One region of the Rhizobium sp. IY2 genome, then DNA from elsewhere that is predicted to be linked to it. Evidence: predicted binding sites of a transcription regulator. Region 1 holds the regulator's gene; each other region holds the start of a gene.

The links. The regulator PhoB, encoded in region 1, activates phosphate uptake and scavenging genes when phosphate is short. The targets are predictions, from matches to a motif close to TGTCATNNANCTGTCAT.
Region 2: the regulator PhoB is predicted to act here: its motif matches at 3,019-3,035, upstream of ACMUVN_RS14590 (alpha-D-ribose 1-methylphosphonate 5-triphosphate diphosphatase).
Region 3: the regulator PhoB is predicted to act here: its motif matches at 5,408-5,424, upstream of ACMUVN_RS00495 (DUF1045 domain-containing protein).
Region 4: the regulator PhoB is predicted to act here: its motif matches at 2,841-2,857, upstream of ACMUVN_RS11445 (acid phosphatase).

Annotation. Positions count from the first base shown of each region.
Region 1 covers NZ_JBLKNU010000011.1:89,492-96,650, forward strand. The annotation lists gene ACMUVN_RS26895 (Hsp33 family molecular chaperone) at 1-333, opposite strand, end outside; gene argF (ornithine carbamoyltransferase) at 423-1,337, opposite strand; gene ACMUVN_RS26905 (aspartate aminotransferase family protein) at 1,378-2,577, opposite strand; gene ACMUVN_RS26910 (GcrA family cell cycle regulator) at 3,001-3,534, shown strand; gene phoB (phosphate regulon transcriptional regulator PhoB) at 3,795-4,478, opposite strand; gene phoU (phosphate signaling complex protein PhoU) at 4,626-5,339, opposite strand; gene pstB (phosphate ABC transporter ATP-binding protein PstB) at 5,384-6,199, opposite strand; gene pstA (phosphate ABC transporter permease PstA) at 6,215-7,159, opposite strand, start outside.
Region 2 covers NZ_JBLKNU010000003.1:188,810-195,968, reverse strand. The annotation lists gene purM (phosphoribosylformylglycinamidine cyclo-ligase) at 1-335, shown strand, start outside; gene purN (phosphoribosylglycinamide formyltransferase) at 332-1,003, shown strand; gene ACMUVN_RS14590 (alpha-D-ribose 1-methylphosphonate 5-triphosphate diphosphatase) at 1,792-2,961, opposite strand; gene ACMUVN_RS14585 (PadR family transcriptional regulator) at 3,200-3,814, shown strand; gene ACMUVN_RS14580 (FAD-dependent oxidoreductase) at 3,825-5,123, shown strand; gene ACMUVN_RS14575 (NUDIX domain-containing protein) at 5,191-5,781, opposite strand; gene ACMUVN_RS14570 (molybdopterin oxidoreductase family protein) at 5,778-7,159, opposite strand, start outside.
Region 3 covers NZ_JBLKNU010000001.1:108,226-115,384, forward strand. The annotation lists gene ACMUVN_RS00480 (response regulator) at 106-3,471, shown strand; gene mnmD (tRNA (5-methylaminomethyl-2-thiouridine)(34)-methyltransferase MnmD) at 3,468-4,208, opposite strand; gene ACMUVN_RS00490 (NAD(P)/FAD-dependent oxidoreductase) at 4,207-5,385, shown strand; gene ACMUVN_RS00495 (DUF1045 domain-containing protein) at 5,500-6,207, shown strand; gene puuE (allantoinase PuuE) at 6,319-7,159, shown strand, end outside.
Region 4 covers NZ_JBLKNU010000002.1:591,153-598,311, forward strand. The annotation lists gene ACMUVN_RS11430 (alpha-N-arabinofuranosidase) at 1-259, opposite strand, end outside; gene ACMUVN_RS11435 (ArsR/SmtB family transcription factor) at 470-1,396, opposite strand; gene ACMUVN_RS11440 (cytochrome-c peroxidase) at 1,499-2,788, opposite strand; gene ACMUVN_RS11445 (acid phosphatase) at 2,986-4,530, shown strand; gene ACMUVN_RS11450 (IclR family transcriptional regulator domain-containing protein) at 4,627-5,385, opposite strand; gene ACMUVN_RS11455 (3-oxoacid CoA-transferase subunit A) at 5,646-6,353, shown strand; gene ACMUVN_RS11460 (3-oxoacid CoA-transferase subunit B) at 6,350-7,039, shown strand; gene pcaF (3-oxoadipyl-CoA thiolase) at 7,049-7,159, shown strand, end outside.

The DNA.
Region 1 (7,159 bases):
GAGCAGCGCCTGATCGAAACGGGCATAGGCGCGGACATTTTCCGGCGTCGAGAAATCGGCGACGAGAAGATCGACCGGGCCATCGCCCTTGGTCTGCACCGTGAACTTGCCGTCGAATTTCAGCGAGGTTCCGAGCAGCACCGTCAGCACGACGACTTCGGCAAGCAGCCGGGCGACGGGAGCGGGGTAATGATGGCGCTCGAGGATCGCATCGAGCATCGGGCCGAGCTGGACGGCGCGGCCGCGCACATCCAGACCCTCCACCTGAAAAGGGACGACATGGTCATCGCCGGCGAAATCAAACTGGCCGAGGGCGGCTGCAGCTTCTGCCATGGCTTTCACTCCTAGTTTTCAAGCGACTGCCCAGCGTGGCCTTCGCTCGCGCGGTCGCGAGTGTGTGACTCGCGACACCAGATTATGGTTCAGATCGCGCCCAGGCACCAAGCAAGAATCGACTTCTGCGCATGAAGGCGGTTTTCCGCCTCATCGAAGACTACGGATTGCGGACCGTCGATCACTTCGTCCGTCACTTCCTCACCGCGATGAGCAGGCAGGCAATGCATGAACAATGCATCATTGCCGGCCTTCGCCATCAAAGCCGCGTTGACCTGATAAGGCTGGAAGACATTGTGACCCCGGGCCCGATGTTCCTGATTCATGGAGACCCAGGTATCGGTCACCACGCAATCGACGCCGGCGACCGCACGGTCGGCATCATGGCAGAGCATGATCTCGGCGCCCTCATTGCGGGCCCAGTTCAGATAGTGATCCTTGGGCTCCGAGCCAAGGGGCACGGCCATGTTCATGCGATAGCCGAAGCGCGCCGCCCCTTCGACCAGCGAATGCAGCACATTGTTGCCATCGCCGGTCCAGGCGATGGTCTTGCCCTTGATCGGGCCGCGATGCTCTTCGAAGGTCATGATATCGGCCATGATCTGGCAGGGATGGGTGTCATCCGTCAGCGCATTGATCACGGGCACGGTCGCGTGCTCGGCAAGCTCCAGCAGCCTGGAATGCTCGGTGGTGCGGATCATGATCGCATCGACATAACGCGACAGCACCTTGGCGGTGTCGCCGATCGTCTCGGCGCGGCCGAGCTGCATCTCGGTGCCGGACAGGAACAGCGTTTCGCCGCCGAGCTGGCGCATGCCGACATCGAAGGAGACGCGGGTGCGCGTCGACGGCTTCTCGAAGATCATCGCCAGCATCTTGCCGGCGAGCGGCTTGTCGCCCGTGCCGGCCTTGAAGGCCTGCTTGCGGGCGAGCGCATCGTTCATGATGGTTCTGAGATCGGCTGACGTGACCGCCGAAAGATCGAGGAAATGTTTAGGAGCCATAGTCTTCTTACCTGTGCTGCGCCCGCAGGCGGCAATCCCTTCAAGCCGTCTTCTTGACCTTGGAGGCGCGAATGCTCTCGGCCGCGCGCTCGATGCGGGCAAGGCCCTCGCGGGCTTCCTCGGCGGTGACCACGAGGGGCGGAAGAAGGCGGATGACATTGTCGCCGGCGGGCACGCCGAGCAGATGGGCGGCGCGGATCGCCTGCAGCAGTTCGGCCGAGGGAATGGCGGCCTTGACGCCGAGCAACAGCCCCTCGCCCCTGATATCCTCGATCACATCGGGATAACGGTCCTTCAGCGAAGCGAGGCCCTGGCGGAAGACAAGCGCGACGTCGCGCACCTGCTGGAGGAAGCCATCGGCGAGAATGATGTCGAGCACGGCGCTGCCGACGGCCATGGCGAGCGGATTGCCGCCATAGGTCGAGCCGTGCGTGCCGGCCTTCATGCCGGAGGCAGCCTCTGATGTGGCAAGGCAGGCGCCGAGCGGGAAACCGCCGCCGATGCCCTTGGCGACCGCCATGATGTCGGGGGTGACGCCCGACCATTCATGGGCGAAGAGCCTGCCGGTGCGCCCGACACCGGTCTGGACCTCGTCGAGGATCAGCAGCAGGCCATTTTCGTCGCAGATCTGGCGCAGCGCCTTCATGAATTCGGGGGTGGCCGGACGCACGCCGCCCTCGCCCTGCACCGGCTCGATGAGAATTCCGGCCGTGGCATCGGTGATCGCGGCGCGCACCGCTTCGATGTCGCCGAAAGCCACCTGATCGAAACCGGGCGCCTTGGGGCCGAAGCCCTCAAGATATTTCTCCTGGCCGCCGGCGGCGATCGTCGCCAGCGTCCGGCCGTGAAAGGCGCCCTCGAAGGTGATGATATGGAAGCGCTCGGGATGACCCTTGGAATACTGATAACGGCGCGCCGTCTTGATCGCGCATTCGAGCGCCTCGGCGCCCGAATTGGTGAAGAACACCTTGTCGGCGAAGGTGGCGTCGGTCAGCCGTTTGGCCAGACGCTCCTGACCGGGGATCTCATAGATGTTGGAGAGATGCCAGACCTTGTCGGCCTGCTCCTTCAGCGCACCGACCACATGCGGATTGCTGTGGCCGACCGAAGTGACGGCGACGCCGGCGCCGAAATCGAGATATCGCTCGCCGCTTTCGGTGATCAGCCACACGCCCTCGCCTCGCTCGAACCGCAACGGGGCACGAGAATAGGTGTCATAAAGCGGCGCGGCTTCAGCCATAGCGCGATCTCCCATCGATGTTATCAAGCTCCGGACTCCGGCTAAGAAAACCAGGCCCGAAAAATCAAAAATGCCGCCTTGCGGCGGCGACTGGCACTATTTCCTTTTCGCGCTGCAATGTCAACAAAACTGCGCCCTTAGCGCATGCAGCAAGCTTGTACAGCAGCATTATCCGTCCTCAACAGGCATTATTGCAGAAATGCCACGCCGGGGCAGCAAGTTGGGGAAAACTTGAAATTCGATTCATCCGGATTCATGCGACTCTTGTCACGGAGTCAGCCTCACACTAGGTTAAAGTTCAATTACTAGACTGCATGCGGCGGAACTAGTCACCAAAATTGATCAAGCGTTTCTTGTTTCGGAGCCTTCCGGGACAACGGTGAGGGATTCTGCCATCACCAACGCAAAAGGTGGAGACAGGGCATGAACTGGACAGACGAGCGGGTCGAGAAACTCAAGAAGCTCTGGGCCGAAGGACTGAGCGCCAGCCAGATCGCGGCACAACTTGGTGGCGTCAGCAGAAACGCGGTCATCGGCAAGGTGCATCGGCTGAGCCTCCCCGGCCGTGCCAAGGCCGGCGGTACCGCCAATGCCGCCCGAACGCCGAAACGCAATACTTCTGCGCCGCGCGCGCCGAACTACGCCTCACGGGTCGCCACTCGCACCGTTACCCGCCAGCAGGGCGCGACGATGCTGAAGGAAGAGATCGAGATCGAAACGATCGAGGAAATGGAATACGTGCCGAGAGGCAACGTGGTCGTTCCGATTTCCCGACGCCTCGGCCTGACGGAACTGACCGAACGCACCTGCAAGTGGCCGGTCGGCGATCCGCTGAAGGACGACTTCCACTTCTGCGGCTGCGAATCCCCCGACAATTCGCCCTATTGCAGCTATCACCAGAAGCTTGCCTACCAGCCGGTCAACGAACGCCGCCGGGCAGCAGCGCGGGCCAGCTGAGCGGGTAACATCGCCGGACAAGAGAAACGGGCCGACTGGCCCGTTTTTTTGTAGTTATTGGTTCGCGCGGATGGCTACCCCTCATCCGCCTGCCGGCACCTTCTCCCCGCTTGCGGGGCGAAGGGGATATGCCGCGACCTCTCCGTTCCCCGCTGACCTCTCGCAGGGCACGTGCCCTCGCCCCGGTTTACGGGGAGAGGGTTAGAGTGAGGGGCAGACGCTAGCTCGAGCGACGTTGTCAGCAATCAGAATGGAGGCCCTCAGGCTTCCATCGAATAACCGGCACCGCGGACGGTGCGGATGACGTCCTGCATGTTGGAGAAATTCAGCGCCTTGCGCAGGCGGCCGACATGGACGTCGACCGTGCGTTCGTCGACATAGATATCGTGGCCCCAGACACCGTCGAGAAGCTGCGAGCGGGAGAAGACCCGGCCCGGCGACGACATCAGGAATTCCAGCAGGCGGAATTCGGTGGGGCCGAGGCGGACTTCGCGGGTCTTGCGATGGACCCGGTGGGTTTCGCGGTCGAGTTCGATATCGCCGCATTTCAGCACCGTCGACAGCACCTCGGGACGGGCGCGGCGCAGCATCGCCTTGACGCGGGCAACGAGCTCGGGGGTCGAGAAGGGCTTGACGACATAATCGTCGGCCCCCGTCGAAAGCCCGCGGACGCGCTCGCTCTCTTCGCCGCGCGCCGTCAGCATGATGATCGGCAGGCGCTCGGTTTCCGGCCGCATGCGCAGGCGCCGGCAGAGTTCGATGCCGGAGACGCCAGGCAGCATCCAATCGAGGATGAGCAGATCGGGCGTGCGCTCCTGAAGCCGCATTTCGGCTTCGTCGCCACGAAGGATGGTATCGACCTCGAAGCCTTCCGCTTCGAGATTGTAGCGAAGAAGCACGCTCAGGGCTTCCTCGTCTTCAACAACTGCAACTCTCGGGATCATGCGTGTCGGTCTCCTCGCGCATGATCCTTGAACCGGGGATGGTTCAAGCAATGCACCCTGCGCAAATTCAGAATTGGCTGCGACCTCTTTGCGCGCCCCGGATGGGCGCGCACGCAAGCTTCTAGCCCGGCCGTCCGGCCCGGGCGGTTATTCGGTTACCGCGCCGACGGTGTTGGCGCTGTCGTCTTTTGGACGATCGCCTTCCGGCTGCGCACCTGTCGCCATGTAAAAGATCGTCTCGGCGATGTTGGTGGCGTGGTCGCCGATGCGCTCGATGTTCTTGGCGCAGAAGAGAAGATGCGTGCAGCTGGTGATGTTGCGCGGATCTTCCATCATGTAGGTCAGGAGCTCGCGAAACAGCGAGGTGTACATCGCGTCGATCTCGTTGTCGCGTTCGCGGATCGCGTTCGCCTTGTCGGCGGAGCGATTGGTGTAGACATCGAGCACTTCCTTGAGCTGGACGAGCGCCAGTTCGGAGAGATGCTCGAGGCCGCGGGCGAGCTTGCGGGGAACGCCGGTGCTTTGGACGGCGATGACGCGTTTGGCGGTGTTCTTGCCGAGGTCGCCGACGCGTTCGAGATCGGCGGCGATGCGGATCGAGCCCATGATTTCGCGCAGGTCCGCGGCCATCGGCTGACGGCGGGCGATGGTGACGATCGCCTTGTCGCCGATTTCGCGTTCGGCGTGATCGAGGATCACATCGTCGGAGATGACCTTCTGCGCCAGCGCGGTATCGCCGTTGACCAGCGCCCGCACGGCTTCGGCGACCATCTGCTCGGCCAGGCCGCCCATTTCGGAAATCCGCCTGGACAGGAACTTCAGATCATCATCATAGGCAGAATAAATATGTGTCGATGCCATGGGGCTTTATCCTCGAATAACGGAAAGGCTTGGTGACGCCAGGATCAGCCGAAGCGACCCATGATGTAATCCTGGGTGCGCGGATCGTCCGGATTGGTGAACATCTTGTCGGTGTCGTTCTCCTCGACGAGATTGCCGAGGTGGAACATGGCGGTGCGCTGCGAGACGCGCGCGGCCTGCTGCATGGAGTGGGTAACGATGACGATCGTGTAGTTCTCGCGCAGCTCGTGGATCAGTTCCTCGACCTTGGCGGTGGCGATCGGGTCGAGCGCCGAGCAGGGCTCGTCCATCAGGATGACCTCAGGGCTGACGGCGACGGCACGGGCAATGCAGAGGCGCTGCTGCTGACCGCCGGACAGGCCGGTGCCGGATTCATGCACGCGGTCCTTGACCTCGTTCCAGAGGCCGGCGCGCTGCAGGCTGGTCTCGACGATCTGGTCGAGATCGGCCTTCGACTTGGCCAGGCCATGGATGCGCGGGCCGTAGGAGACGTTTTCGTAGATCGTCTTCGGAAACGGGTTCGGCTTCTGGAAGACCATGCCGACGCGGGCGCGAAGTTCGACGACGTCGATATCCGGATCATAGATATCGTCGGTGTCGAGCGTGATCTTGCCGGTGACGCGGCAGCCGTCGATCGTGTCGTTCATGCGGTTGAGGCTCCGCAGGAAGGTCGACTTGCCGCAGCCGGACGGGCCGATCAGGGCGGTTACGGTGTTTTCGCGGATGTTCAGGTTCACATCGAAAAGCGCGCGCTTTTCGCCGTAGTAAACCGAGACATCCTTTCCGATCATCTTATACGGGACGTTGCTCATCTTGTGATCCAGCGCCTTTTCAACTGCAGCTTCCGTCAACATGTTCATGATGTTTAACTCCGTTTACCAGCGGCGCTCGAAGCGACGACGCAAGAGGATGGCGCCCATGTTCATGACGATCAGGAACAGGAGCAGAACGATGATGGCACCCGAAGTACGCTCGACGAAGGCACGTTCGGCCTCGTTGGCCCACATATAGACCTGTACGGGCAGAGCCGTCGAGGGATCGAGCGGCGTCGTCGGCGCGTTGGCGACGAAGGCGACCATGCCGATCAGGAGCAGCGGCGCGGTTTCGCCGAGCGCATGCGCCAGGCCGATGATCGTGCCGGTGAGGATGCCGGGCATGGCGAGCGGCAGAACGTGGTGGAACACCATCTGCATCTTGGAAGCGCCGAGGCCGAGGGCTGCGGCGCGGATCGACGGCGGCACGGCGCGAAGAGCGGCACGCGTGGCGATGATGATCGTCGGCAGGGTCATCAGCGTCAGCACCAGGCCGCCGACCAGCGACGCCGAGCGCGGCAGGCCGATGAAGTTGATGAAGACGGACAGACCGAGCAGACCGTAGACGATCGAGGGAACCGCGGCGAGGTTGTTGATGTTGACCTCGATCAGGTCCGTCAGCTTGTTCTTCGGCGCAAACTCCTCGAGATAGATCGAGGCGGCGACGCCGATCGGCAGCGACAGCACCAGCACGATCAGCATCAGGTAGAGCGAGCCGATGAGGGCGACGCCAAGGCCTGCGGCCTCCGGACGGCTGGAGTTGCCGTTGACGAAGAGGCCGGTGTTGAACTGCTTGTGAAGAGCGCCGCTCGCCTTCAGCTCGTTCATCCAGCCAACCTGCTTGTCGTTGACCTTGCGGTTCTTCTCATCGACCGAAAGATCGATCTGGCCCTTGTTGGCGCTGTCGACATTGGCGTCGGCAAGCACCGTGACATTGACCGTCTTGCCGATGATCGACGGGTCTGACATGACCATGTCGCGCAGCTGGATCGGGGCGCTCTTCGACAG
Region 2 (7,159 bases), on a different contig from region 1:
CCATCAAGGCGCTGGCGCACATCACCGGCGGCGGTTTCCCGGAAAACATTCCGCGCGTCTTGCCGAAACACCTAGCCGCCGAGATCGATCTTGATGCCGTCAAGGTTCCAGCGGTGTTTTCGTGGCTCGCCAAGACGGGCGGCGTCGAATCCAGGGAAATGCTGCGCACCTTCAATTGCGGCGTCGGCATGATCGCCGTCGTTGCCGCCGAGAACGTCGCGGCCGTTTCGGCCGCCCTCGAAGCCGAGGGCGAGACTGTGATCACGCTCGGCCGCATGATCGCCCGCGACGAAGGCGCTGCCGGCACGGTCTACAAGGGCACGCTTGCGATATGAGCGCACCGCGCAAACGCGTCGTCGTCTTCATATCAGGCAGCGGCTCCAACATGATGGCGTTGGTTGCGGCGGCGAAGGCCGCCGACTATCCGGCCGAGATCGTCGGGGTGATCTCCGACAAGGCGGATGCCGGCGGGCTTGCCAAGGCTGATGCCGAAGGCATCGCCACCTTCGCTTTCCCCCGCAAGGACTACGCCAGCAAGGACGCGCATGAGGCGGCGATCTTTTCGGCGCTCGACGAGCTTTCGCCCGACATTCTGTGCCTGGCAGGCTACATGCGGCTACTGACGGCAACTTTCATCCAGCGTTACGAAGGCCGGATGCTCAACATCCACCCTTCCCTGCTGCCGCTGTTTCCCGGCCTGCATACGCATCAGCGGGCGATCGACGCCGGGATGCGGATCGCGGGCTGCACGGTGCATTTCGTCACCGAGGGCATGGATGAAGGGCCGGTGATCGGCCAGGCGGCCGTACCGGTTCTCTCGGGCGACACAGCCGAAAGCCTTGCCGCGCGTGTGCTCACCATCGAACATCAAATCTATCCGCAGGCGCTGCGGCTGTTTGCCGAAGGCCGGGTGACGATGGAAGGCGGCAAGGCCGTCGGCGCGGAGGCCTCGACCGCCGCACCCAAGGCACAGCTGATTTCGCTGATCGGCGACCGCGCTTAGATTGCTGCGCTATTTTCTGAAAGCCGGTAACTTTATCAGGTCTTCCCTACTGATCTGAACACCGGAGCTTTCGGAAAGAATTGAGCAGCGCCCGCCGCTATGACCCCAAAATAATCACAGAGGTCAGCCAACTGATTCCATCCTGTGGTATCAGGTATTCTTGATTCTCCTTCTGAGCCATCGCTTGGCCACCAGAACAATATTTCCAATGATTACGTAAGAGGACAAAAACAATAGAGGAAGGTGAATCGCGACCGAGCCGTAACCTCCCCTCTCACACAGCGTCTCTACCGAAGCTTGACTTAAAACAATCTTGGATCCGCTCAATATCGTAGCAAATGGATAGTTGAATATTACAAAATATATTACAACAAAAACAAATATTCCCCTGTCGTATATATAACAAAAAGCAACAGAAATCAAAGAAATAAATATCAGAACAAATCATGGATACTTATATACAAATATAATCGCATTCAATAAGGAAGCAGCCGATTTTTTGCATTGTATATATTTGCCACCTATATAGACGTTCGGGATACCATATTGGTTATCGTAGTAAATTGACACAACAATTACACATATTGTCGCGATTCCACTTAAAACGAACGGCAGCAGCCCCCACTCCTTGTGCAGCAATCTCGGCTCAGATGACATCTTGACTCCGCATCGTTGGCGTCTTGTTCCGGAGTTATGTGATAGTCGGGGTACCGTCGACGAGAAAGCCAGCTTAGCCGGGATCTCGTCATTCTGTGGTGGAGGGATTATTTCGACGCTCAGACGTGCAGCTAAGCCGCCAAAGCCCGCAGCGGATGCAGCGTGCCGTCGCTGTAGACGAAGCGGCCGGCGCGGAAAGTGGCGCGGATGCGGTTGATATCGCCCGGTTCGACCACGACGAGATCGGCGCGCTGACCAAGGGCGATCTCGCCACGATCCGACAGACCGGCCGAACGGGCCGCATTGCCGGTCGCCATGGCAACGGCTGCCGGCAGGCCGCCTTCCACCATGTCGGCAAGCTTGAAGATGCCGGGCACGAAGGCGGCCGGATGATAATCGGCGGCGATGACGCTGAGCAGGCCGGCCCTTGCGGCATCGAGGGCGCTGAGATTGCCCGACATCGACTGGCCGCGCAGCGCGTTCGGCGCGCCCATCAGCGTCCAGAGGCCACGGCGGCGCGCCTCTTCCGCCGCAGGCGCCGTGACCGGAAACTCGCTGATGGTCACGCCGAGATCATGCATTTCGGCGACCTTTTCGACGCTGTCATCGTCATGCGAGGCAAGCGACAGCTTGTGCTTCAGCGACAGCGCGACAATCTCCTTCAGCTTGGCCTCGATGTCAGGATTGTTGCGCATGGCGATGCGCTTGGCGACGATCTCCGCCGCCATGTCCTCTGAGATGGCGCGGCGCTCGGAAATGCTGAGGATGTAGCTCTGCAGATTGTTGTATTGGCCCTGGCCCGGCGTGTGGTCGGTCAGCGACACCATGTCGATCTGGTCGGCATTCAGCAGACGCTCGAGTGCCGGGGCTGCACCGACATTGGTGATTTCGTAGCGGGCATGGACGCGGTGGTCGATCAGCAGATCATCGCGCAGACGGTTGATGCCCTCGATCACTGCCGAGGTCGTCTCCAGCGAACGGACATGGCCGTAGACGCTCTCGGTCGCAAAAGAGACGGCGGCAAAGGCGGTCGTGACACCGGCGGCGGCAAGCTTCTTGTCGAGTTCGTGGATGCCGAAATCGATCGGCATCGTCGCGTTCGGCCGCGGGGCGATCTCGCGCTCGATCATGTCGCCGTGCAGATCGACGAATCCGGGCATCAGCAGCCGTCCGCCGCCATCGACGGCAGCGGCGGCGACCGGCTCCGGCCTGATCTCAGCGATGACGCCATCCTCAACACGCACGGCACCTTCACTCACCACCTCGTTTGGGAGAACGAGGGTGAAATTGCTGAGCCACATGGGCTTTCTCCTGACCGCATCCGATGATTGACAAGCCGCAGCGGATAAAACCGCTTCGTGACAGTCGTATGAAATTTCGAGCGCGATCACCTTAAAGCGGAAACTTGCGCTTTGGAATTGGTTGAATGCGCTCGCCGCGCGGATTCACGACCATCGTTTCAAACAGCGCGAGTCTCGAATCCAGCGACCTGGAGCCTTCGAATTGACTAGTTATAAATAAACTAGTAGTATTATTACTATGACATCTATCAAACGCTCTCCAGTCGCGCTCGCCGTCCTTGCAATGCTCATGGAAGAGCCAATGCATCCTTACCGAATGCAGCGGCTCATTAAGGAGCGCGGCAAGGACGAAGTGATCAATGTCACGCAGAGGGCGAGCCTTTATCAAACAATCCAGCGGCTCGAACGCGAGGGCTTGATCATCCCGCGGAAAACAGTCCGGGACGACAAGCGTCCAGAGCGAACCGTGTACGAGATAACTGAGAAGGGCCGCGAAATCGCGCTTGAATGGATGCGGGCGATATTGTCGACCCTGACGCGAGAATATCCGGAATTCCCCGCGGCGATGTCATTTCTTCCGCTGCTTACGCCTGATGATGTGGCGAGCCAGCTTGAGCTCAGAGCAAAAGCCATCGAGTCGGAACTTCGCAGGATCGACGACGTCTTGCAGGAAGCTCAGGCTGTTCCAAGGCTCTTCCTTCTCGAGATGGAATATCTCCGAGCGATCCACGCAGCCGAATTATCCTGGGTCAGTGGCATTGTCGGGGACCTCAGCGCCCAGCGTATCACCTGGACAGAGGAGTGGCTGAGACAGATCGCCGCCAAATTCTCCATCGCCCCCAAACTCGACTAGGACCAACACCATGAAGGTTTTGATTATCGGCGCCGGGACGGGCGGTTTGGCACTCGCACATCTGCTTAAGCAGGCTGGGGTTTGCATAGCGGTATATGAGCGCGACTTTGCGCCGAGCACCGACAGTGGTGGTCATCGCGTCGGCATCAGCCCGGCTGGAAGCCGCGCGCTAAAAGCCTGTGTCCCCGGCGAACTCTACGATCTCTATGTCGCCACCTGCGCCAGGTCGCCACGCTATTTCAACATGCTCACTGAACAACTGGGCGAAGTCCTGAGCTTCGATATCGATGATGCAGGCCCGAACGCTCTCGACGGTGAAAAGAACGTCATTCGAAAGGCGCTGAGGCGGGTTCTACTCAGAGGACTTGAAGACGACGTCTTCTTCGGGAAGACGCTTCAAAGTTACACAAACAGTGCCGACGGGTCGGTCATAGCTTGCTTTCAGGATGGAAGTCTCGCGACGGGAGATGTGCTGGTGGGCGCTGACGGCACGAATTCGACTGTACGCAAGCAACGTCTGCCGGAAGCGCGTCTGGAAGACACGGGGATCGTGTCGCTCGGGGGCAAAATTCCGATGACGGTCGCGACGAAAGCTCTGCTGTCGGACAAAATGTTTCAAGGCATGTCGCTGATCATGGCGCCGATGGGCTTCGGCGCAATCATTCACTCGCTCGAGTTCGCCGGCACTAGAAGCGACCCAGATTTTGTTGCTCGTTGGCCGGACTTCGTCGAAGCACTCGACGAGGACAGCGTCGGTTGGGGGGTATGGGGCGCTCGGCAGAACTGGCCGCGGGACCCGACCGGTCTGAGCGGCGAACAATTGAGAGAACTGGGCTTGAAACTCACCCGGGACTGGCATCCGCACTTACATGCGCTCATTCAGATGACGGAGCCCTCGACGATCCAAGATATCAGGATGAGAACCGCCGTCCCGCTGACGCCTTGGGCGAGTTCGAATGTCACTCTGCTCGGTGACGCCGTCCATACGATGACGCCAGGACGAGGCGCGGGCGCCAATACCGCGCTTCGCGATGCCGCACTGCTCGGACACATGCTGGTTGAAGCGAACCAAGGGCGAAAACCGCTTGTCGAAGCCATACATGCCTACGAAGTCGAGATGCTTCGCTACAGTACCGAAGCGATCCGAGAATCGAAAAAGCAGATGGATGCCAGCGACCTGGTCCATCGGCCGATTGTCGGCAGACTTCAACTCGCTGTCACGCGCGGCGTAATGCGCATCATCAATGCGGTACCTGCACTGAAGCAGCGCGCCTTTCAGCAGATGATGCGAGTTCGCGGAGAAAACTAAACGGGTCGCGGATCATGTCGATCCGCCCGAAGTAACTTGACGAACCAGGTCTCGATCGCCTTACCCGCTAACGAAGTTTGCCCCTGTTCAACAGCGCCCATTGCAACAGCACGATCGTCTTGGCATCGAAGATCTCGCCAGTTTCGATCATTGCCGCGGCCGCGTCGAGCGGGACTTCGAGGACCTCGATATCCTCGTGCTCTTCGTCCAGGCCGCCGCCTTCCGCCACGCGGTCGGCAGTGTCGATGAGGGCTGCGAAGAAGTGGACGACCTCGGTGACGGCGCCCGGCGAGGTATAGGATTTGAACAGGAAGCGCGCGTCGCGCAGCCGATAACCGGTCTCCTCCATCGCCTCGCGGCGGATCGCCGCCTCGGGATGATCATCATCGAGAAGGCCGGCCGGCACCTCGATTGTCCAGGCGGGATCGCCATTGAGATGAACAGGGAGGCGGAACTGGCGAACGAGCACGACAAGGTCGCGCCTGGGATCATAAAGCAGGATGCAGGCGGCGGGCGTGCGGTGGTAGACCTCCCGCTTCAACCGCTGGGTTGCGCCCTTGCGGTCTATATAATCGAGCAGGTAGCTGGAGAGCCGCGTCCAGCCATTCGACAGGATTTCTTCGCTGACGATCTTCACGCGTGATGTCGGCTGCATCATGCTGCGTCCCTGCGAAGCCAGACCTTGTTGTCGTGAACGGCCGCCCCGCCATAGGGTGCGACGGGGTCGGCGCCGGTCAAGACATTGATGCCCTCGCCATCGACATGCGCCTTGTTCGGCCAAAGCCCCTCGGCGATCAGCACGCCGGATTTCACTTCGGTGGTGATGCGGGCGTGGATGCGCAGATCGCCGCGGCTGTTGCCAATGCGAACGAGATCGCCATGGGCGATGCCATTGGCTTCGGCGTCGGCGGGATTGATCATCACCTCGGGGCGCCCTTCCTTTTGGCGAGAGGTCTTGGTCTCGGAGAAGCTCGAATTCAGGAAGTTGCGGGCGGGCGACGTGGCCAGCCGGAAAGGATGCTCGGGATCGGCGACTTCGATGACATCGACCTGATCAGGGAAGGCCGGAAGCTCGGCATGCGGCCCGAGCACCCCGATGGCGGCCGGCGGCTTGTTCGGCGCCGGCTGATTGATCCAGTCCGGGCGAAAGTGGAACTTGCCATCCGGATGGGCAAAGCCGTTCAGATAATGCGCCTCCTCGAAGGCGGGCTGGCGATCGAACCATTTGTGTTCGAGGAAATGCTCATAATCCGGCAGGCCACTCGATTCGAGGATGCGGTCGACCATCTCGCGGGCGGTGAAGCCGAAGCCGGGACGATCGGCGACGCCGAGGCGTTTGGCCAGTTCCTCGATGACGAAGAGATTGGTGCGCACGGTCGGCGGCGGCTCGACCAGCTTCGGCCCCAGCAGGATATGGTTCTGGCCGCCGGCCCGGTAGATATCGTCATGCTCGACGAACATCGTCGCCGGAATGACGATATCGGCGATCTCAGCCGTTTCGGTCATGAACTGCTCGTGGACGGCGACGAAGAGGTCGTTGCGGGCAAAGCCGCGTCTGACGAGGCGCTGCTCGGGGGCGATGTTGGCGGGATTGGTGTTCTGGATCAGCATCGCCGTCACCGGGCCGCGATGACGGAGCGCCACCGCATCACCGGTCAGCACCCGGCCGATCTGCGACTGGTCGAGCATGCGGATATCGGCATCCTTCATCGACCGGCCGGTCAGTTCGGCGCTGTTCATGCGGAAAATATCGCTGTTCGAATGGAAGGCGCCGCCGCCTTCATATTGCCAGGAGCCGAGAACGGTGGCGATCGAGGCGGCCGCATGCATGGCGACCGCGCCGTTGCGCTGGCGGGTGAAGCCATAGCCCAGGCGGAAGAAGGTCTTCTTCGTGGTGCCGACGAGGCTGGCGAAGGCTTCGATCTCCTCGACCGAAAGACCGGTGATGGCGGCGGCCCATTGCGGCGTCCTGGTTTTCAGATGCGCTTCGAGACCCCCGGGATCGTCGGCGTACCGCGCCATATAATCACGGTCGG
Region 3 (7,159 bases), on a different contig from region 1:
GGCCCGTAAAATTTCGCTATCGAAATTTATGGTTAAAACCTTGTTAAAAGCCTTGGCGTTATAGTTTTTGTAGTCGATATTTCATTCATTGCTGGAGCTATATTTTTGAAATCAGCCGGGGACCTTCTGGAGTTGGCTTGCCGCCGGATCGCTGATCTGGATGCCCCGGCCTATGTCAAGAACAGCGAGCTGCGCTATATCGCCGTCAACGAGGCCTATGCCCGTTTTCTGGGCCGCGAAATCTCCGATTTCATCGGCAGACGCAGCCGCGAACTCTTCGACCGTCCCGAGGAAGAGGAGCGCGAGGACAGGGAACGCCGCGCGCTGGTGTTCGGCACCGAGGAAAGCGCCATCTGTTTCGATGCGGCAGGCCTTGGCCATGAGCGCATTCAGATCGAGAGCTTCTCTCCGTCGCCGGAGCGGGCCTATGTGCTCGGCATTTTCGAAGTGCGCGAGGCGCCGCGCCGCGCCGTTGGCGATAGCGGTGTCGCCGCCGATTTCGCTCGCGTGCGCGAGGTGCTGGAAAAGCTTGATCATCCGATCGGCATCTTTGCCGGGGACGGCCGCCCGCTGGTCGTCAACGCCGCCTACCGTAATGGCGCCAAGCCTGCGGCCGCCGGAGATTCGGCCTGGGGCGAGAGCGTCAACGAACTCGACGTTCTCCGCACTGTCCTGGAGGACCTACCGGTTGCAGTCTTCGTGCGCGATGACGGGCACCGCCTGGTCTATGCCAATAAATATTACGACACCTTCAGCGGCCACGACCGCTCCCAGATACTGGGAATGACCGAATATGAAATGTTCGGGCCGGAAGGTGGCGAGGCGATCTACCAGGAAAACCTGCTGGCGTTGAAGTACGGCACGTCGGTGGAGATCGAAAGCGAAATGCCGAGCAAGAGCGGCCACGTCTATCCCGTCATCTCGCGCGTCAACCGCGTCATGACGGCGGACGGCCGCACTTATGTCGTCGGCTCTTTTTCCGACATCTCGCCGCTCAAGGAACGCGAAAAGGCGCTGATTGCGTCGCGCAAGCAGGAAGAAATCCTGCACCGGGATATCGAAAGCATCCTGCGTTCGCTGCCGGTCGGCGTGCTGATCCTCGATAACGACCATCGGATTCTCTACGTCAACGACGAATTCTACAGCATCTGGGATCTGCCGCTCGACGATCGCTTCGACGGTCGCCACTTCATCGACGTCATCCGCCGCAATTACGAGCTCGGTCGCTACGACGGCACGCAGACGCCGGAGGAAATCTACGCCTTCCGCAAGCACCTGTTCGAGACAGATGAGCCGGAGCCGATCGAACTCGGCTGGGCGGGCAGCAAATCCGTCATCTTCGACAGCCGCCGCCTCTCCCACGACCGCATCCTGCTTTCTTATGCCGATATTTCGGCGGTGCGCGAACGGGAAAAGGAAATCCACGAGGCGCGTGCGGCGCTGGAGCAGGTCGGCGAGATGATGCGCGATGCAACGCGCGCCATGTCGCAGGGGATCGCCATCGTCCAGGACGGCATCATCAAGCTATCCAACGAAGCGCTTTCAGAGATCCTGCGCATTCCGGCCCCCTATATCGAGCCAGGCGTGAGCTGGCTCGGGCTCTTCGATTTCTGCGCGGCGCGCGGCGATTTCCATGATGCGGCGGCCGAGATCCTGCAGGGCTGGCGCGCCAATATTGCGGCGCGGCAGCCGATTTCCACCGTCTTCCATGTCGCCGGGGAACGCTGGGTCAACATGGAGGCGACGGTCAGCGAGGGGCAGCATTGGGTGGCGCTCTTCACCGACGTCACCGAGCTGAAGAGCCGTGAGGAGGAACTGCGGCAGCTGCTGTCGCGCGCCGAAGCCGCCGACCGCGCCAAATCCGAATTCCTCGCCAATATGAGCCACGAGATCCGCACGCCGATGAACGGCGTGCTTGGCATGGCGGAACTGCTTGCCAAGACGAATCTCGACACGCGCCAGAAGACTTTCGTCGACATCATCGTCAAATCGGGCAATGCGCTGCTGACGATTATCAATGACATCCTCGACTTCTCGAAGATCGATGCCGGACAGATGAAACTGCGCAAGGCCGCTTTCGATATCACCGAAGCTGTGGAGGACGTGGCGACACTCTTGTCTTCGCATGCCGCCGAGAAGAACATCGAGCTGCTGGTGCGGGCCGCACCCGACCTGCCTGCCGCCGTGATCGGCGATGCCGGGCGTTTCCGTCAGATCGTCACCAATCTCGTTGGCAACGCCGTCAAGTTCACCGAGCGTGGCCACGTCTTCGTCGATCTCGGCTTTCAGGCCGCCGACGGCGGTGAGATCATGGCGAGCATCCGCATCGAGGATACCGGTATCGGCATCCCGCCGGAGAAGCTCGAATCGATCTTCGACAAGTTTTCGCAGGTGGACGCCTCCTCGACCCGCCGGCATGAGGGAACGGGCCTCGGCCTTGCGATCACTGCCGGGCTCGTCGACCTTTTCGGCGGGTATCTCAACGTCGAAAGCGAAGGCAACAAGGGTTCGGTCTTCACCGTCAATCTGCCGTTTGCGGTGGCGGCCGCCCGCATCGAACCGAAGCCGTTGCCGATCAACGTGCAGGGCGCGCGCGTCCTCGTCGTCGACGACAATGACGTGAACCGGCGCATTCTGACCGAGCAGCTTGCTCTCTGGGGTTTCGACGGCGTGGCCGCCGAAGGCGGCGGTACCGGCCTTGCGATCCTCGAGGCGGCGGCCGATCTCGGCATTGCCGTCGATGCCGTGGTGCTCGACTATCACATGCCCGATATGAACGGCGCCGATGTCGCGCGCCGGCTCCGCGCCGATCCCCGCTTTTTCGAATTGCCGATCATCTTCCTGACGTCGATGGATATTTCCGGCACGGAAAAGGAATTCGCGGCGCTCAACGGCCACGCGCATCTGATGAAGCCGGCGCGCGCCAACGTGCTGCGCAACACCGTCGTCGAAGTGGTGCGCGCCAGCCGCGTCAAGCAGGCCTCCGAGGCCGAGATTGCCCGGCTGCAGAGGGACACGGCGGCACCGGCAAAGCCGCCGGCACCCGCGCCGCAGAAGCGGGCGGCCGAATTCGTCGACGTGCTCGTTGCCGAAGACAACGAGGTCAACCAGATCGTCTTCACGCAGATCCTGCAGGGAACGGGTCTTTCCTTCCTCGTCGTCGAGAATGGTGAGGAGGCGGTCGCTGCCTGGGAGCGGCATACGCCGCGCATCATCATGATGGATGTCTCCATGCCCGTCATGAACGGCCATCAGGCGACCCAGACGATCCGCGAAAGGGAAAAGGGCCAGGGGCACCGCGTGCCGATCATCGGGGTCACCGCCCATGCGCTCGAAAGCGACCGCGAGCTTTGCCTCGACGCCGGCATGGACGATTACATGTCGAAGCCGATCAGCCCTGAATTGTTGGAAGAGAAAATCCGGCAATGGCTCGGAACGAGCGAGCGGCAGCCGGAGCGCAGCAGCTATTAATCCGCGCGCTGACCCGGGGACGCCTTGATACCGCAGAGCATTTCGCGCTTGCCGGCGAAGCCTTGGCGGCGCTCGACGGCAAAACCGGCGGCAATGAGGTTGCGGCGCACGAAGCCGGCCGCCGCATAGGTGGCGAACGTGCCGCCGGCGGCACTTTTCTCGCAGACGAGCCGCATCAGTTCCTCCGACCACATGTCGCCGTTGCGTGACGGGGCGAAGCCGTCGAGATACCAGGCGTCGAAGCCGGGCTTTGCCGCGGCGACACCGTCGAGCGCGCGGCCGCAGACGACGCTGAGCCGCGTCTGAGGATCGAGATCGAGCGAGACGGTTCCAGCAGGCGTCTGCGGCCAGGCCGCCGTCAGCGCCTCGCGCTCGCTATCGATCTCCGGCCAATGCGACAGCGCCCGGCCGATCTCTTCGCCACGCATCGGATGGAGCTCGAAGGAGATGAAATGCAGGTGCTGGCCGCCGGCACGGTGGAGCTTCCACTGCCGCCAGGTCTCGGCGAAGTTCAGGCCGGTGCCGAAGCCGAGCTCGCCGATCACGAATTCCTGCCGCCCGTTCCAGCGCGCCGGCAGGCCGTTGCCGGCGAGGAAGACGTGGCCGCATTCCAGCCGGCCATCCGTCTGGCAATAAAAATGATCGCCAAAGGCGGTGGAATAGGGCATATCGCCGTCGCGCCATTCGAGCGGCTGCGGCGCGCCTGCGCCAATCTGATTGGGGTTCACGTCTGTCATGGAAAAAGCCGATAATCCGCAGCAGGTCTCAGGTCAATCATCCTCGGAATTGCTGATCGTCGGCGGCGGCATCATGGGTCTCTGGGCGGCCGTCCACGCCGAGCGCCGGGGCATCCGTACCCTTATTGCTGACGCCGGCAGATTGGGCGAAGGCGCAAGCGGCGGCCTGCTCGGCGCGCTGATGCCGCATATGCCGGATCGGTGGTCTGAAAAGAAGCAGTTCCAGTTCGATGCGCTGGTCCTACTCGAAGCCGAAATCGCAGCGCTCGAAGCAATGACCGGGCTTTCCGCCGGTTATACCAGGTCGGGGCGGCTGATCCCGTTGCCGAAGCCGCATCTCAACCGCATAGCGCGCGGCCATTTCGAAGACGCCGAGCGCCATTGGCGGGCGGGCGAGCGCCGCTTCCACTGGCATGTGCTCGACAGTCCGCCAGTCGATGGCTGGATCGAGGCGTCCGCCGGCGAGAGCGGCTTCGTGCACGACACGCTCGCCGCGCGCGTTGCGCCGCGGTTGCTGATCGCGGCGCTTGTTGCCTTCCTGCGGCAGGCAAGACATGTGCGCATCATCGAACATGCCAGGGTTGCAGGCCTTGATCCCGATCGCGGCACGGCCGAAATAGGCGGCGAAAGCTTGGCTTTCAGCCGCTGCATCCTGGCCGCCGGCTATCAGTCCTTTCCGCTGTTGCAGGAGCTGACGCCCGGGCTGAAGCAGCCGCTCGGCCAGCCGGTCAAAGGGCAGGCGGCTCTGTTGAAAGCCGATATCGACCCGTCGCTGCCGACGATCTTTCTCGACGGGCTCTATGTCGTCGCGCATGAAGGCGGGCACGTGGCGATCGGCAGCACCAGTGAGAACCGCTTTGACGATCCCATGTCGACCGACGCCCAGCTCGACATGCTGATCGAGACGGCGCGGGTGGTCGTGCCAAGCCTTCGCGACGCCCCGGTCGTCGAGCGCTGGGCGGGGCTTCGCCCGAAGGCGACCGACCGGGATCCGATGATCGGCCGCCACCCCGATCACCCACGCCTGATCGCGCTGACCGGCGGCTTCAAGGTCAGCTTCGGCCTGGCGCACCGACTGGCGGAGGCGGCGATAGCAATCGCAGGCGATACAGATTGCGGATTTTTGTTGCCGGAAAGTTTCGCAATTTCAAGCCACATCGCGGCGGCTTCACGTTAAACGTGAATTAGGCGCCGCTGCGTTTCGTTATTCTGTCATGCAAATCACCTATCTGCTTGCGCATCGACAGCGCCTGAAGGCAGCGGCGCTCACTTCCTTGATGGAGGAAATTGCATGCGCTATGCCATTTGCTTCACGCCCCCGGCGAGCGACCCGCTATCGCTCGTGGCCGCCAATTGGCTTGGCCGCAACGTGTTTTCGGGCGATATGGTGGAGCCTCCGGCCGTTCGTGGTCTCGGCATTCACGAGATCGCCTTCCATACCGCCGTGCCGCGGCGCTATGGTTTTCACGGCGTTTTGAAGGCGCCATTTCACTTGTCTCACGAGATGTCGGAAGCGCAACTCCTGCGCGATCTGATGCGTTTTTCCGGGACCTTCGTTCCCTTCCAGATTCCGCGTATCGAAGTCGCCCGGCTCGGCAATTTCTACAGCCTGCTGCCGAGTATTCCCTGCGAGCAGATCCAGTATCTCGCCTCGGCGATCGTGCAGGAATTCGATCGTTTCCGCGCGCCGCTGAGCGAGGCCGAGATCGAACGCAGCGATCCGGACGGGCTGTCGGCGACGCAATTTGCCAATCTGCATCGCTGGGGTAGCCCTTACGTGATGGAGGAGTTCCGCTTTCATATGCCGGTGACAGGCCCTGTCAACGCGATCGACATGCCGCGGATCGAGCCGGCGCTGCAGACGATCTTCGAGCCTGTGCTATGCGAGCCGGTCACGGTTTCCAACGTGGCGCTGATGATCGAGGAGGGCACCGGCGGCCCTTTCCGCGTTCATTCGCTGCATCCGATGGGCAAGGTCAGCGCGCGCAAGATCGCCTGAATATCCAGGCTAAAGACTTGTTCCGTAATGGGAAAGTCCCGTTGCGCAGTTTCCGTCTCGACATTCCGGCTGCGGATGCTACCGTTCCCCGTCTTTTCAGAAGGTGATTTGATGGTATCCGAGACCTATCCGCGCAATCTTGTCGGTTATGGGCGTCTGACGCCCGATCCGAAATGGCCGGACGAGGCACGCGTCGCCGTGCAGTTCGTCATCAACTACGAGGAGGGCGGCGAGAGTTCGATCCTTGACGGCGATCCGGCTTCCGAAAACCTGCTGTCGGAAATCGTCGGCGCAGCCGCCTGGCCTGGGCAGCGCAACCTCAACATGGAATCGATCTACGAGTATGGTTCGCGTGCCGGCTTCTGGCGGCTTTGGCGGATGTTCACCGATCTCAAGGTGCAGGCGACCGTCTACGGCGTGACGCTGGCAATGGCCCGCAACCCAGAGGCCGTCGCCGCGATGAAGGAGGCCGGTTGGGAAATTGCCAGCCACGGCTACCGCTGGCTGGAATACAAGGATTTTCCTGAAGATCTGGAGCGCAAGCATATCCTCGAAGCCGTGCGGCTGCACACCGAACTCACCGGTGAGCGGCCTTACGGCATGTATCAGGGCAAGCCTTCCGACAATACGCTTCGGCTGGTGCAGGAGGAGGGCGGTTTTCTCTATTCCTCCGATTCCTATGCCGACGACCTGCCTTATTGGGTGAAGGGCGTCGACGGGAAACCCTTCTTGATCATCCCCTATACGCTCGAAACCAACGACATGCGGTTTGCGACGCCGCAGGGCTTCAACGCCGGCGATCAGTTCTTCACCTATCTGAAGGATGCCTTCGATACGCTTTATGAGGAAGGCAAGGCGGGCAGCCCGAAGATGATGTCGGTCGGCCTGCATTGCCGTCTCGTCGGGCGCCCGGGCCGGGCGGCGGCACTGAAGCGGTTCATCGAATATGTGC
Region 4 (7,159 bases), on a different contig from region 1:
CCGAACGCGGGCCGACGCCGTCTTCCCAATTATAGGCCGAGACGAAATTGCCGCCGGGATAACGGCAATATGGCGTGTCGAGCTCACGCACAAGATCGAGCACGTCGCGGCGAAATCCGTCCTCGTCGGCTGTGGGATGTCCGGGCTCATAGATGCCGCCGTAAATCGCTCTGCCGAGATGTTCGAGAAATGAACTGTAGAGCCTGGCGTCAATGGTCGCGACGCGGAAATCGCGGTGGGCAACGACATTCGTCTTCAACGGATCCTCCCGTTTATATATCAGAATTTTTGTTTTCTTGCCTCTAACTTGATATCAGGAATGTCGTTCTGTCAACCGAGTTGCGGTTTTAATCATACTAATTCAATTTTCGGAAATAATTGTTTTATTACAGTATGTTGTCGTGCATTTTTGGTTGTCAAATCTGGAAAGAAGCGTGATATTTAAATCAAGATTTCCGATATTTATAATTTAGACATGCAGCCGCATGATGATATCGCGTCCATGATTTCCGAAGCCGCGGCCGAAAATATTCACGCCGCCGGTATGGCCGGCATTCTCGGCGATGCCGACCCTAAGCCGGATCGAGGAGTGCTGGGCAAGCGCCAGATCGCTGAGCGTGACATTCGATGCGGCGATGCCGTCGATGAAGGTTCCGCGCGTCGAGATGCGCCAGGTCTTCATCATCCCATATTGCGAGCCCTCGAGCTTCCACCATGCCGGCGTGAAGGCGCCGCGCTTGTCGCCGTAATCGCCGGGCGATGTCCAGGTGCCGATCGCCATGCCGTTGACCCAGAGCGTGATATCGGAGGGCCAGTCCGGATTGGTGCCGGGCACCTCGGACGACAGCTCCAGCGAAAACTCGATGGCGCGGATATCCTTGTTCAACACCTTGGCGTTGTTGGGGAATTTATATTCCACATAGCCCCGGCCGAACCAGACGAGCCCGGCCTGCATGCGCTGCGGATCGAGGAAATAGTCGGGCACATCGAGGGGACCGATGACGCTCTCGGTCGAGCAAAGACCGCAAGGCGCATGGACGTCGCAACTGGTGTACAACCCCACAGGCATCTCGACTTCGATGATATTGTTGGCCCTTTGGGCAGCACTTTCCTCGAAGCTGATCAGAATTTCGCTGTAGATCGCCGAGCAGATCTTCTGATTTCCCTTGCGGGCTTTCGCCAGCTGGGAATCGACAAGCCGGGCGTCCTCCAAAATCTGGATGCCGGTTGCGACGGTGGATTGGGGGAGGGAAAGCGCGCGTGCGATGTCGTTGATATTCATCGGCCCTTTGGCACAGAGCAGCTTGAGAATCTCAATCCGCGCCGGCGCCGAAAGGGCGCGGATCGCATCGTTATTTTCGCCGGCGGCAATCGTCAAAAACGAGCGTTCCATCATTCCCCCATGATTTCCGATAAAATGATGTATATCGGAAATCATGATACATCAAGTGGGGATGCTTCGACGGTTTGATTGTTATTGTTGAGAAAGACGTCATTCCTAATGCCCGGCCGACTTGGGCAGCAGATCGGCATCCGTCAGGCTTCCCAAGAAAGCGACGATGTCGTCGATCTCGGGGTCGGTGAGGGCAGGCGCATCGCCGGACTTCCGGCCGAAGGGTGGGTCCTGGTTGAGATTGTCCCAATAGGCTTGCGGCAGGTCGTCATATCTACGGACCGTGCCATCTGAATTTTTCGGATACCACCGGCCGGGATCGCTGTCGCGGGTCGCATAGAAGGAGACGACGTCGCGCAGCGAGTGGAAATAGCCGTTGTGGAAGAAGCTCTTCTTCAGAGCGACATTGCGCAGCGTCGGGGTGCGGAACAGGCCGCAATAGTCGCTGCGTCCAGCAAAGTCGGTGCGCTGAGGGCCGCAGAGGCCGAGATCGTGATAGTTCGGATCGCTATTGGCCGGGATTGCCATATTGCGGGGAGCGGCGAGCCCGAGGAAGCCGAAATCGGAAAATTGCGGCGGTTCGCCGTCATTGGCAGGCTCGCTCAGATGACAGCTCGAACAGTTGCCCTTGGCCGGATCCTCGAACAGCTGCCGCCCCCGTAGCTCCTGCGCTGTCAGCGTCGCCTTGCCGGCGAGAAAGGCGTCGTAGCGGCTGGAATAGGGATAAAAATCCGGGCCGCTCTGTTCGAAGGTGGCGAGCGCCTCGGCGGCGGCGTCGAAGGCATCGTCGGGATTGTCGAACACCGTCTCGCCGAATGCCGCCTCGATGTCATCGGCATAGGCTGCCTTCTGCAGCTTTGCCACCACTTCGGCCGCATCCTTGTTTCCCATCTCGAAGGGCGAAAGCAACGGGATCTTCGCCTGATCGGCGCCGTGGTCGACACGGCCGTCCCAGGTCAGGCCGCCGGTCGGGCCATTGTCGACGCTTTCGTCGCCCTCGTCCTCGGAATCGTAATAATGCTCGGTGAAGGTGGGTACCGCCTGGAGGTAGCGCAGCGTCGGCACGGCGCGCAGCCCCGGCCGGTCCATATGCTGGCCGCCGATTTCGACCGGTGTGGCCGATGCCGGACCGAAGGCGTGAGCCGGATCATGGCAGGACGCGCAGGCCTGGAGCCCCGAGGCCGACAGCGAGGCATCCGAGAATATCTTGCGGCCGAGCGCGGTGAGCGTTTCGGCTCGGGCAAAGGCCTCGGCGCGCGACATCGGGCCGGGATGCAGGCCGGCCGTGGTCGCCGCGCTGCTTTGCCGCAGCGGAAGACTGGCAAGACAGAGCGCCACAGCACCCATGCTCACCGCCAGGCCGGACCGCACAAGCCAGATGGTCTTGATTGCCATGATAAGGATTCCAATAGCTTAAGACTGGTTTGCTCCATGATCGAACCTGGTTGCAACAAATTGATGACGGCTATCGCCTGCGGCATCACGCCAACCCCCGATGTCACAAAGTTGATAGACGGCCGGAATAGCGTTTGGACGCCCCCGAGCGTTCTCCGCTCCCTCTAGCCAACGCCCCCTAGCCATGAGGAACTGACGTGAAAAGACTGAAGACCCTCCATTCCATCTGTCTCGCCGGATCGGCCATCGTGCCGTTTGCGATCACAACGGCAGCCCATGCGACGCCCGCCGGTTACGACAAGATCGACAATGTCGTCGTCATCTATGCCGAAAACCGCAGCTTCGATAATCTCTACGGCAGCTTTCCCGGCGTCGACGGGCTCTCGAACGCGACCGTCGATCACGCCCGCCAGCTCGACCGCGACGGCCAGCCGCTATCCGAACTGCCGCCCGCCTGGGGCGGCCTCACCGCCAAAGGCGTGACGCCTGCCGTCACCGAGGCGCAGTCGGCCCATCTTGCCAACGCCACCTTTGAGATCGACGATCCCAACGGTTTTGCGCAGTCGCCTTCGGTCATCACCCGCGATCTCTGGCACCGCTTCTACCAGGAGCAGATGCAGATCGACGGCGGCAAGAACGACAAATTCGTCGCCTGGGCCGATTCCGGCAGCCTCGTCATGGGGCACTACGACGGCTCCGTCCTGCCGATGTGGCAGGTCGCCAAGAAATACGTCATTGCCGACAACTTCTTCCAGGGCGCCTTCGGCGGTTCCTTCCTCAATCATTTCGCGCTGGTCTGCGCCTGCACGCCCTATTATCCCGACGCCGACAAGAACCCGGCAAAGCCGACCATTGCCAAGGTCGATGCGGACGGCACGTCGCTTGTTGTGGCGGAAAACGGCCCGAAGTCGGCGCTGGAGGGCGCCCCGAAATTCGTCTCCGACGGCACGCTGACCCCCGACTTCTACGCCGTCAACACCATGCAGCCGCCCTACCAGCCGAGCGCCAATCCGCCGGCCAAGGACGGCGATCCGGCCTATGCCGATCCCACCGCCGCAACGACGCTGCCTCCGCAGCATGAAATCACCATCGGCGACCTGCTGTCGCTGAAGGGCGTCAGCTGGGCATGGTATAGCGGCGCCTGGCAGGCAGCCCTCGACGGCAAGAACGCCACGCCGGTGCCGAACTTCCAGTTCCACCACCAGCCGTTCAACTATTTCGCCAATTTCGCGCCAGGCACGCCGGCGCGCGCCGAACATCTGAGGGATGGCGGTCTTGGCGGCGAAGCCTTCCTCAGGGATATCGACGATGGCAAGCTGCCCGCGGTCTCCTTCTACAAACCGCAGGGCAACCTCAACGAACATGGCGGTTATGCCGACGTGTCGAGCGGCGACCAGCATCTTGCCGATATCGTCTCCCACCTCGAGAAGAGCCCGCAATGGAGCCATATGCTCGTCATCGTCACCTATGACGAGAATGGCGGCTTCTGGGATCACGTCGCGCCGCCGAAGGCCGATCGCTGGGGCCCGGGCAACCGCATTCCGGCCTTCATCATCTCGCCCTTCGCCAAGAGCGGCATGGTCGATCACACCCAGTACGACACGACCTCGATCATCCGCTTCATCACCGCGCGCTATGATTTGCCGGTGCTGCCCGGCATCCTCGCCCGCGACAAGGCGCTGCGCAACAATGATCGGCCGCCGATGGGCGACCTCACAGCCGCGCTCGACCTGACGCATTGACGATTGCGAGCGGCCCCTGTTCGGGGCCGCTCCATCTGTTTCTTTACGTATTCCGGACGCAAAACCGCTGCGGACTTTTGCTGGAACTGCTTGCCGTCACCGCCGCAGTAATGGTCGCAATGCGGTCTGCGTTTCCTTCAGCAGCGGCAGATACCGCTCCTTCATCTCCGCGGCCGGCACGAGAGCGGCCGGCGCCCCGATATTGATCGCCGCGACGGTTTCGCCGCGGTCGTTGTCGATGGGCACGGCAATGGAGCAGAGACCGATCTCCAGCTCCTGATCGATGATGGCGTAGCCCTCGGCGCGCACACGGCGGAATTCTGTGATGAGCTCCTCCGGATCGGTTCTGGTATTCACAGTGTTCTTCTTCAGCTCGCTGCGGGCCAGGATGGCGCGCGCCTCGCTCTCGGAAAGGGCCGCAAGCAGCACCCGGCCCATCGAGGCGCAGTAGGCGGGCAGGCGGCTTCCGGGGGTCAAATTGATCGACATGACGCGGCGCTGCGAGGCGCGGGCGACATAGACGATTTCGGTGCCGTCGAGCACCGAGGCCGAGGCACTCTGGCCGGCCTTTTCGGAGAGAAGATCGAGATGCGGTTGCAGCAGCGCCGGCAGCGGCGTCGCCGCGAGATAGGCATGGCCAAGCCGCAGGATCTTCGGTGTCAGGGTGAAGAACTTGCCGTCGTAATCGGCATAACCGAGTTCGGCGAGCGTCAGCAGCGAGCGGCGCACGGCGGCGCGATCGAGCGCCGTCAGTTTCGACGCCTCGGCAATGGAAAGCCGCTGCCGCGTCTCACCGAAGGCTTCAATGACTTTCAGGCCGCGGGCAAAACCGCTGACGAAATCCGTTTCGCGCATGGTGGGCTCCTGTCTTGGGGTTGCCTGTCGGACCGCGTTCTATCGTGCTTCGCCCTTCGCTTGCGCTTCGGGCATTCGTCGCTGCAATCGATTCGCTGGATCGATTGCTCGGGCTGCGCCCGACCACTCCTTATTGTGCGATATACGAACAAATGTCAAATATCGCACAAACTTCTTGCCGTCCGGCCCGCTGCGCTTTATCCCTGACGCTCGAAGGACGGGAACCAGTTCCCGATCGCATAGCCAAGGAGAGATCCCGCATGGACAAGACAGTCGGGAGCACGGCGGAAGCCGTCTCTGAGATCGGTGACGGCGCGACCGTCATGATCGGTGGTTTCGGTGGCTCGGGCGCGCCGATCGAGCTCATTCATGCCCTGATCGACAAGGGCTCGAAGAACCTGACCGTGATCAACAACAATGCCGGCAACGGGCGCATCGGCATCGCCGCGATGATCGATGCCGGCTTGGTCCGGAAAATGATCTGTTCCTTTCCGCGGTCGTCGGATCCGCGCGCCTTCACGGATAAATATCTAGCCGGCGAGATCGAGCTCGAGCTGGTGCCGCAGGGAACGCTTGCCGAGCGCATCCGCGCCGGCGGGGCGGGCATCCCTGCTTTCTATACGCCGACGGCTTACGGCACCGAACTGGCCAACGGCAAGGTCATCGCCGAGTTCGATGGCCGCCACTATGTGCAGGAGCGCTGGCTGAAGGCCGACTTTGCGATCGTGAAGGCTGAAATCGGCGATATCCAGGGCAACCTCACCTACAACAAGGCCGGCCGCAACTTCAATCCGCTGATGTGCATGGCGGCGGAAAAGACGATCGTCCAGGTCTCGTCGATCGTGCCGGCCGGCGGCATCGATCCCGAACACGTGGTGACACCCGGCATCTTCGTCGACCGCGTTGTCGCCGTTCCCAATCCCCAACAGGAAGAAGAGCTCATTCGAGCCGGAGTGGCCTACGTATGACCATCGACACTCGTGAAGACATCAAGCTTTCCAACGCGCAGATCGCCTGGCGCGCCGCGCAGGACATTGCCGACGGCGCCTATGTCAACCTCGGCATCGGCTTTCCCGAAATGGTCGCCCGATATCAGCCGCCCGGCCGTCAGGCGATCTTCCACACGGAAAACGGCATCCTGAATTTCGGCGAGCCGCCGGCGGCGGGCGAAGAGGACTGGGACCTGATCAATGCCGGCAAGAAGGCGGTGACGCTGAAGCCGGGTGCCGCCTTCTTCCATCATGCCGACAGCTTCGCCATGGTGCGCGGCGGCCACCTCGACGTCGCGATCCTCGGCGCCTATCAGGTGGCTCAGAGCGGTGACCTCGCCAACTGGCGGGTGGGCAGCAAAGGCGTGCCGGCCGTCGGCGGCGCCATGGACCTGGTGCACGGCGCCAAGCAAGTCTGTGTCATCACCGAACACGTCACCAAGACGGGCGAGCCGAAGCTGGTGGAGAAGTGCACCTTCCCGCTGACCGGCGTTGCCTGCATCACCCGCGTCTATACGAGCCACGCCGTCATCGACATCGTCAAGGGACGCTTCGTCCTGCGCGAAAAGCTCGCCGCGATGTCGCAAGAGGAATTGCAGGCGATGACCGGCGCGCCGCTGCACGTCGAAGGGCCGGTTGGCGACCTCGTCGTCCCGCAACTCTGAGGAAAAGCCATGACCGAAGCCTTTATCTGCGACTATGTCAGAACGCCGATCGGCCGCTTCGCCGGTTCGCTGTCCCAAGTGCGCGCCGACGATCTCGGCGCCATTCCGCTGAAAGCGCTG